Regions from separate parts of the Bradyrhizobium roseum genome, predicted to be linked through region 1. Evidence: riboswitches for the same ligand, from Rfam matches in the RefSeq annotation. Region 1 holds a riboswitch; the other holds the start of a gene.

What was found. Region 1 has a riboswitch for cobalamin ahead of QUH67_RS09175 (TonB-dependent receptor). Riboswitches for the same ligand answer to the same signal wherever they lie in the genome.
Region 2: linked by a shared signal. The riboswitch ahead of QUH67_RS33945 (TonB-dependent receptor domain-containing protein) and the one ahead of QUH67_RS09175 (TonB-dependent receptor) in region 1 are both predicted to bind cobalamin.

Annotation. Positions count from the first base shown of each region.
Region 1 is NZ_CP129212.1:1,942,233-1,947,063, forward strand. It holds gene cobD (threonine-phosphate decarboxylase CobD) at 1-515, opposite strand, end outside; gene cbiB (adenosylcobinamide-phosphate synthase CbiB) at 536-1,459, opposite strand; cobalamin riboswitch at 1,619-1,839, shown strand; gene QUH67_RS09175 (TonB-dependent receptor) at 1,950-4,214, shown strand; gene QUH67_RS09180 (PepSY domain-containing protein) at 4,217-4,831, shown strand, end outside.
Region 2 is NZ_CP129212.1:7,156,847-7,161,677, reverse strand. It holds gene QUH67_RS33945 (TonB-dependent receptor domain-containing protein) at 1-2,029, opposite strand, end outside; cobalamin riboswitch at 2,142-2,341, opposite strand; gene QUH67_RS33940 (FecCD family ABC transporter permease) at 2,477-3,520, shown strand; gene QUH67_RS33935 (ABC transporter ATP-binding protein) at 3,517-4,299, shown strand; gene QUH67_RS33930 (ABC transporter substrate-binding protein) at 4,299-4,831, shown strand, end outside.

The DNA.
Region 1 (4,831 bases):
CTGGGAGCCAGCGAAAGATCGGGCCAGGCGTCGGCGAAGCTCTCGTCGACCACCAGCCTTTCGACTCGCGTCGTCAATCGCAGCAGATCTTCCGGCGCATGCTTGCGACCATCGGGATTGTTGGGGTTGACCACAACCGCGAGATCGGCGCCTTCGAGTGCGGCAAGCGTCGCCACCTCGTCGACCTGCCAGCCGGCGTTGCGAAACGCGGCGCTGTGTTCGTTGTAAGTGGGGGTCAGGATGCGCGCGCGTGCCGGCGCAGAAAGTCGCGGGATCATCTGGATCGCCGCCTGCGCGCCGGCGACCGCGAGGATCGGCGCTTGCGACTGATAGGCCCCACCGGCGGCCGTCAGCAGACGCGCCGTCGCCGCAACGGTCGGGAGCGCGGTCCACACCTCCTGCGGCAACGACGGCAGCGGATAGGGCACGCGATTGATGCCGGTGGACAGGTCGATCCAGTCCGTACCGCCGACGCGCGCCTGCGCCGTGTCGATATCGCCGCCGTGGTCGCGAATTTGGTCCTCCTGTCGGGTCGTCAGAGCAGCGCGAGAAGCGCAAGCCCCGCGGCCAGCACAAGCATGGCCCGGCGATAAAGCGCAAGGGCGCGGTTCAAATCTGCGGCTGAAGGATCGGGGGCTTCGCCGTTCAGCCAGGGTTCCTGCGCGAGCTGACCTCCGTAGATGCGGGGGCCGGACAGCCGAACACCGAGTGCACCGGCCATCGCGGCTTCCGGCCAGCCGGCGTTGGGTGAACGGTGATGGTGCGCATCGCGCCACATTGTCGCCAGCGCCAGGCGAGGGCGAACGGAAACGATCGCGAACAACAACCCCGTCAGCCGCGCCGGAATCAGGTTCGCGACATCATCGATACGCGCCGCCGCCCAGCCGAAAGCTTCATGCCTTGGGGTGCGATGGCCGATCATGGAGTCCAGCGTGTTGATCGCCTTGTAGGCCGCAATGCCCGGAAGACCGAGGATTGCGCCCCAGAACAGCGGTGCCACGATTCCATCGGAGGTGTTTTCGGCGAGGCTCTCGGTCGCAGCCCTCGCGATGCCGGCCGCATCGAGCTGCGACGGATCGCGTCCGACGATCATGGCGACCGCCTGTCGTGCCGCCGGCAGATCGCCCGACATCAACGGCCGCGCCACGGCATCGACATGGTCGTGCATCGAGCGCGCGGCGACAAGCGGCCAGGCCAAAATTGCGGTGAGGACCAAGCCCGGCCATCCGCCGGGCAACATGGCCGCACAGGCCCAGCCCACGCCCGCCGCAAGCGTGATGATGGCAATTGCCACACCGATTCCAGCGCCGCGCCGCATGGCGGCGGTGCCGTCCGCGCGGTTGAAGGTCTGGTCCAGCACGGCCGTCAGCGCCCCGATCCATGTGACGGGATGCCCGATCCGGGCGTGGATCGCCGATGGCCAGCCGAGGACTGCGTCGGTCGCCAATGCGAGCAGCATGATGCCGGCTCCGCCCATTGTTTTACGCATCTCCGTTGCAGCTATCGGGTTTATTGGCGAAGCGACGCCTGCTGACAAGCCCACGCGATCGAACACGCATCCGGTGCAGTCTCGCGTTGGATGCGCGCGCAGATACGATTGACTCCGCGGATCAACTGTTCTTAGTCTCGCCGCGACGGTTCCCCTTCGGGGATCAAAAGGGAATGCGGTGAGGGCAGTTCTTTGAACAACGGTTCTTTGAACGAGGTCTCGATTCCGCGGCTGCCCCCGCAACTGTAAGCGGCGAGCCTTTCGTCAATTGCCACTGGGATCAAACCCGGGAAGGCGACGGAAGGCAGCGACCCGCGAGCCAGGAGACCTGCCGCCGGTCGTGGTCACACGCGAGCACATTGGGCGGGGTGTCCTGATGGTAGCCGAACCTTGGCCCGGCAAGCGGGCTGCGGGGAGACTTCGTTCGCGGTGACGTGCCACGTTAGCCGCGAGTCGAACTATGAACTCCGTCTCCCGCCGTGCGTCGCAACGCACCTTTTTTTTGTATTCTATTGCTCTCTCCTCCATTCTCTGGCCGCTCGACGCGTGGACGCAGAGCACGCCGCAAGCGAGCCGGACGCTCGATCCGGTCGTCGTGACGACGCCGACGCGCACGGTCACCGCGCACCAGTCCAGCAGCAGCGCGAGTGCCGGCCGTTCAACCCGTGGCGGCAGGAAGCGCACGGCGGCGGCGACACCATCGACAATTGTTCCGACCGCACCGGCCGCGCCCCCGCTGACGTTGAACCAGACGGCAGGCAGCGGCAGCCGTCTCAACCTGACGCGGCTGCAGACGCCGGCCAGCGTTGAAATCATCAACGCCGAGACCATGGCCGAACGCGGCCAGCACAGCGTGATCGCCGCCGTCACCCAGAACGCGACCGGCTTCACCGCCAGTCCCGCGCCCGGCAATGGCGGGCTCTCCTTCAACACCCGCGGCTTCACCGGCAATTCGACGGTGATGACGCTCTACGACGGCACGCGGCTTTATGTCGGCGCGGGCACCCTGACGTTCCCGTTCGACACCTGGTCGGCGCAACGCATCGAAGTGCTGCGCGGGCCGGCGTCGGTGATGTACGGCGAGGGGGCCGTCGGGGGCGCGATCAATGTGATCTCGAAGATGCCACTCACCGTCCAGCGCAACGAGGCGGAAGTGTCTGTCGACAGCAACATGACCAAACGACTCGCGGTCGACAGCGGCGGCCCGATCAACAAGGACGTCGCCTATCGCGTGACCGCCATCGGCAACATGTCGGATGGTTGGGTCGATCGCGACAAGACGTCCAACGCTGCGGTCTCTGCCGCGGTTCGCGTGCAGGCCTCGGAGACGCTGGCATGGACGCTGTCCACCGATTACGGCGATCGCAGTCCGTCGCGCTATTTCGGCACGCCGTTGATCAACGGGCGGCTCGACGAGTCCCTGCGGTTCAAGAACTACAATGTCGGCGACAGCAGCATCCGCTACCGCGACAGCTGGAATCAGCTGAAGACAGAATGGCAGGTCAGCGACAGCATCACGGTCCACAATGCGCTGTACTACCTGAACAGCCAGCGTCACTGGCGCAATGTCGAAAGCTACGCCTGGAACAAGACCACGGGCCTGATCGACCGCAGTTCCTATATCGAGATATTTCACAACCAGCAGCAGATCGGCAACCGGATGGACGCGACCTTTCGCGGCCATGTGCTGGGGATGAAGAACGAGTTCGTTGCAGGTTTCGACGTCAACCGGATCGATTTCACCCACACGAACAACTCGCCCTATAGCGGCGCCTCGTCGGTCAATCCCTATTCGTTCGATCCCGGCGTGTTTCTGAGCCCGATCCCCACCGTCCCGTCCTTCAGCACCGTCACCAGCCAGTATGCCGTGTTCGCCGAGGACCGGCTGTCGGTGACCGATCAGCTATCGCTGGTCTTCGGCGTGCGCCAGGACCAGCCGGTCGTCAACCGCACCGACCTGATCACGCCGGCAAACGGTTTTGAAAAGTCGTTCTCGGCGACGAGCTGGCGCGCCGGCGCGGTGTATAATCTGGTCAAGGATATCGCGCTGTACGGACAATATTCGACGGCGGTCGATCCGGTCGGCAGTCTGATCACGCTGGCGACCACGCAGAAGGATTTTCAGCTATCCACCGGCAAGCAGGCCGAGGTCGGGATCAAGCAATCGTTCTGGCAGGGCCGCGGCGAGTGGACGTTCGCTGGCTATCACATCGTGAAGAACAACCTGCTGGCACGCGATCCCAGCAATCCGGCGTTGACCCAGCAGATCGGCCAGCAATCGTCGCGCGGCGTCGAAGCGTCGATCGGGCTGGTGCTCGATCATGGCTGGCGCATCGACGCCAACACGGCCTGGCTGCGCGCAAAATACGATGACTTCGTCCAGTCGGTGAATGGCGCTGCCGTCAATTTCGCCGGCAACGTTCCCGTCAATGTCCCGCAGCAGGTATCGAATGTTTGGCTGACCTGGGCATTCGCGCCGCAATGGTCCGTCAATGGCGGCGTTCAGATCGTCGGCCGAACCTTCGCCGACAACGCCAACACGCTGGCGCGTCCAGCCTATACCGTGGTCAATGGCGGGTTGCAGTGGAAGCCGGATGCGAAGACCACCATGGCCCTGCGGGTCTACAACCTGTTCGACACGGTCTATGCCACATCCGGCAACACCACGCAGTGGCTGCTGGGCATGCCGCGCACGGCCGAGCTCTCTCTCAACGTCAGGTTCTGACGATGCGGCGGACCATGCGACGGGCGCGGCGATGGCTCTATGTCGTCCATCGCTGGATCGGCATCGGCACCTGCGTGCTGTTTGCGATATGGTTCCTCTCCGGCCTCGTCATGATGTATGTGGCGTTTCCGCAGTTCACCGATGCCGAGCGCTGGGCGGCACTGCCGCCGATCGCATGGGACAAGATGCAACTGACCCCGAATCGGGCGATGGAAGTCGCAGGCTTCACGCACTATCCACGTGATCTGCGGCTCGCGATGCTGAACGACGAGCCGGTATACCGGTTGCTCGGCTGGGATGGCGCGCGCAAGACCGTATCGGCGGCCGATGGCCGCGTCATCGACCGCATCACGCCCGAGCAGGCGGTGGCGGCCGCCCGGCTTTATCCCAACGCCGTGAATCCTGAGATCATCGAGACGGTGGAGCGCGATCAATGGAGCGTCACCGCGCGCTTCGACCCGTTGCGGCCGCTCTACCTGATTTCGCTCGCAGACCCCGGCGGGACGCAACTCTACGTCTCCTCGCGCACCGGCGAGATCGCGCTCGACACCACGCGGACGGAGCGGATCTGGAACTGGCTCGGATCGATCCCGCATTGGATCTATCCGACGATCCTG
Region 2 (4,831 bases), 2.1 Mb from region 1:
CGTCTAACACGAGATAATTCTGCCAGATGTTCCAGGTCACGCCGCCGTTGGCGGTGTAGCGCGACACCAGCGGCACGTCCTTGCCGGCAAAATCTCCCTCACGAAACACGGCCCTTGTGTAGGCCATGCCGCCCCGCAGCAAAACCGCGTCGGTCACGCGTAGCGAAGCACTGGTCTCCGAGCCGTAGCGGCGGGTCGTGTTGAGGTTGGTGTTGAAAAACAATACCGGATTGAACTGGATCTCGTTTTCGAGATCCATGTTGTAGATGCTGGTCTGCATCTGGAACCCGCCGGTCTTGACGCGGAGGCCGCCTTCGATGTCGTGCGAGGTCTGTGTCTTCAGCCCGAAATCGCCGGCAATCGGCGGGAAGAAAGGCGGCGGCCCGAACGCCGGGCCGGAGGCGACGCGCTCGTCGACGGTCGGGGTTCGGAACGCGCGTGCGGCGCGGCCGAATACCGAGAACACCTCATTGAAGCGATGCTCGAGGCCGGCGTGCAGCGCGTATTGGGTTTCGTTGCTATTCAGCGGGGAAGCCTGGATGTCGCAAGCGAAGAATGCGGCACAACCAGGCGCAGTGGGGTCGTACCGATCCCGGGCACTGAGGCTGGTGTTCTGCACTCTGGCGCCGTAGGAGAAATCAGTCGTCGGCAACAGCCCCAGGGTTTGTTGCCAATAGCCGGCCACGGTCTGTTGCGACAGATCGTAGGTGTGGGTCGCAGCAAGGCCCCGGAATGCGCCGCGCTCCTGATTGAACGTCGCATCATAGTAATCGATGCCGGTGAGGATCTGCGAAGGCATCCCAAGAATCGAGTTCTTTACGCTCAATCGCGGGGTGATCGACCAGGTCTGCAATGTCGCGTCATTATAAGTCGACGAGAAGCTCGGAAGCGGCGAGGCCGCGGTTCCCGTGCCGAAGAACGCGCTCTGCGTATCCTTCTTGCGCACGCCTCCATCGACGATGAGTTCTGCGCCGGTCCACAGCGTCTTGGTGAAGCCGGCGGTGGCGCTGGCGCCTTGCTGGTTGGCGTAATCGAACGGCGTATCGGCCCCACGGCGGTTGGTGACCAGGTCGTTGATGCCCTGCGAGGGGCTGACGATCCGCCCGCCGGGCAAGCCGATCTTCTGGTCGTCGCCGGTCACGGTCAGGAACGCCTTGAGATCAGGCGTGGTGTAGTTGAGATTACCGACCCCGTTGCGCTGGTCGAGCGCGTTGTTTTCCCGATAGCCGTCCGACTTGATGGCATTGCCGTAGAACGATGTCGACCACGGCCCCGAATTGGTAGCCACGGAGATATTGGCCAGGCGCTGGTTGAAGGAGCCGACGCCGGCCTCGACGCGCCCGGCAACGGGCGGGCCGCCAACGCCGCTCTTCAGGACGATGTTGACGACGCCGCCGACGGCGTTGTCGCCATAGAGCACTGCGCCGCTGTTGCCGCGGGTGATTTCGATCCGCTCGATCGACTGAACCGGGATGGTCGAGAGATCGACGCCAGCCATGTCGATGTCATTGAGCCGGCGTCCATTGACGAGGATCAGCGTATTGGCGGTGGCGAATGCGCCGAAGCCGCGGATATCGATCGACGTCTTGGCGCCGTTGACGCCGCCAAAGAACGACTGCAACTGAACGCCAGGCACCTGCGCGATGATCTCCGTCAAGGTCTGCGTCGGCGAATGCGCGATCTGCTCGGCCGTAATGACCGTCGACGAAGCACCGACAATGCCGTTGAACTGCCGCACGCCGCTGCCTGTGCCGCCGGCGTCGGCCGTGCCCTGGCTTGCGCCGTCGGACGTTCCTGTGCCGGCGCCACGCAACGGCCGTGCGGCCGGGGTCGGACGCGTCGTCGTGCCGCTGCCGTCATTGTCCAGCGGCCGGGCGCGGGTCTTGTTCGGGTCGGTGGGCGCGCTGATCTCGACGGGGGGCAGGGTGGTCGACGGCGTTTGCGCGGAAGCGGTCGAGCCGCTCAGCGCAAGGATGCTGGTGGCGAGCAGGAGCGCGCGGCGCCGCTTCGCGGGGGTGGTTGTAGACATGGCTTGGGCCTCGGTATGACGTCAGTGGCACGTCACAGCGAACCAAGTCTCACCATCGCGCTTGCGCGACCCGGTGAAGCCAATGTCTGTACTCCCCGACCGACATCTTCGCGTGTGACCACGGCTGACGGCAGGTCTCCTGGCTCGCGGGTCGTTACCCCATCGTCGCCTTCCCAGGACCGAGATTCCCAGTGGCCTATGACGAAGGATTCGCCGCTTACAGTTGCGGGGGCAGCCGCGGAATTGGGGAACATCCCCGCACCGCATTCCCTTTTGATCCCCAAAACGGGAACCGTCGGAAACAAGGGTAGAATTTTGTCAAACTGCTCGTCAATCCAGTCTGGCGTGATGCCGCAACCCTCGCTGGACGAGTGCGCTATTTTTGCCGCATGAGGCTGCTCCCCAAGTTCCTGTACCAGCGCGGGTAAACCTGCTTTAGGACGATCGATGAGCGCTGAGGCCGCAACCCTGACCCATGACGATGCCGCGCGACGGAGGATCGGCGCGACCGCGGCGCTGGCTGCCCTGGTCGGGCTGCTGGCGCTGGTCTCGCTCGGCATCGGCCCGGTGCGGCTGTCGCCGCTGGCGGTGGCGGAAGCGCTGTTCGGCGCCGGCAGCGACGTCTCTCAGGTGATCGTGCGCGAAATCCGCCTGCCGCGCATGCTGCTGGCGCTGGCGATCGGCGCCATTCTGGGGTTGTCGGGCGCGGCGCTGCAGGGCCTGCTGCGCAATCCGCTGGCGGCGCCCGAGTTGTTCGGCGCGCCGCAATCGGCGGCCTTCGGGGCCGTGCTGGTAATCGCATCGGGGCTTGCCGACGTGCGCTCTTACGCGCTGCCGGTGGCCGCGATCGTCGCCGCGTTCGGCTCCGTGTTCATGCTGCTGTCGATCGCCGGACGCAATGCCGGGCTGCTGATCCTGATCCTGTCGGGGCTCGCGATTTCGAGCTTTGCCGGCGCGGCCACCGCGCTGGTGATGAACCTCGCAGCTAATCCGTTCCTGGTGCTGGAGATCGCGTTCTGGCTGCTCGGCTCGCTGGAGGACCGCAGCTTTCAACACGTGATGCTGGCGTTTCCCTTCATCATGGCCGGCGGCATCATGCTGCTGAGCCAGCGCCATGCCTTTCGCGCGCTGAGCCTCGGCGAGGAAACCGCGCAAAGCCTCGGCGTCGATGTCGGCCGGTTGCGGCTGTTCGTCATCTCGGGTGTCGCCCTCGGTGTCGGCGGCGCGGTCGCGGTCACCGGCACCATCGGCTTCATCGGGCTGGTCGCGCCGCACCTGATGCGGCCTTTGGTCGGGCACGATCCGGGGCGGCTGCTGGTGCCGAGCGCGCTCGCCGGCTCCGCGCTGCTGCTGGCCGCCGATATCGCAGTACGCATCATCCCCTCGACCTCGGACATCAAGGTCGGCGTGCTGACCTCGATCATCGGCGTGCCGTTCTTCCTCTATCTGATCATGCGCGAACGCCGCGCGCTCGGCGGAGGCGTCGCATGAGCGAGGTAGCGCTGCTGACCGCAAGGGGACTCGGTGTACGGCTCGCCGGCCGTGTCGTGCTGAATGAGGTTTCGCTGGCGCTGGCGCCGGGACATCTGGTGGCGCTGGTCGGACCCAACGGCGCCGGCAAGACCACGCTGCTGCGGGCGCTGGCGGGATTGATCCCGTCCGAGGGCGACATCGAGATCGGCGGCGAGGCGCTGTCGTCGCTGCCGCTGCGCGAGCGCGCCAAACGCTTCGGCTATCTGCCGCAGGGGCATGTCGTGCACTGGCCGCTGCCGGCGCGCGATATCGTGGCGCTCGGCCGCTATCCGCATGGCGCCACCGATCCGGCGCGGCTGTCGCCGCAAGATGCGGAGGCGGTGCTGCGCGCGATGCAGGCGGTCGACGTCATGGAATTCAGCGAGCGCCGCGTCACCGAACTGTCCGGCGGCGAGCGCAGTCGCGTCGCGTTGGCGCGCGCGCTGGCGGTGGAGGCGCCGGTCATCCTGGCCGACGAGCCGACCGCCTCGCTCGATCCGCGGCACCAGATCGACGTCATGAAGAACCTGCGCGCCACCGCCGACAAGGGCGTGCTCGTCATCGTGGTGACGCATGACCTGGGACTGGCCGCGCGGTTTGCCGACCACGTGCTGGTGCTGCGCGAGGGCCGCCTGGTGTCGCAGGGTGCGCCGGCGGAAGCGCTGTCCGAACAGGTGATGGCGGAGGTGTTTCGCATTTCGGCCTATCGCGCGGAATTCCAGCGTGAGGCCGTGATCGTGCCGTGGGCGGATATCTGATGCGACGGCGGCTGGTATTCTGGCTCGCGATGCTCGCGTTTGCCTCGTCGGGCAGCGCCGTATCGGCCGCCAACCTGCCGCGTCTGGTTTCCATGAATGTCTGCACCGATCAGTTGGTGCTGACGCTGGCCGCCCCCGAACAGATCCTTGGATTGAGCCGGTTCTCGCGTGACGGCTGGCAATCGAAGGCCGGCGACCTCAGCCGCTATCCGGTGCTGTCGGGCGGCGCCGAGGACGTGCTGCTGATAAAGCCGGACCTCGTTGTCACCAGCGCGTTCGACAAGCGCTCGACGCGGGAATTTTTGAAGGCCAAGGGACTTCGCCTCGTCGAGCTCGCGGTGCCGCGCACGCTTGACGAAGCGCGACAGCAAATCCGTGAGGCCGGTGACATCACCGGGCATCCCGATCGCGCAGCGGCGGAAATCGCACGGCTCGATGCGGCGCTGGCGCGGGCCCGGGCCGCGGTTTCAGAGCGGCATTTTCGCGTGCTGCCGCTGTCCCGGCGCGGCTGGGTCGCAGGCAGCGACAGCTT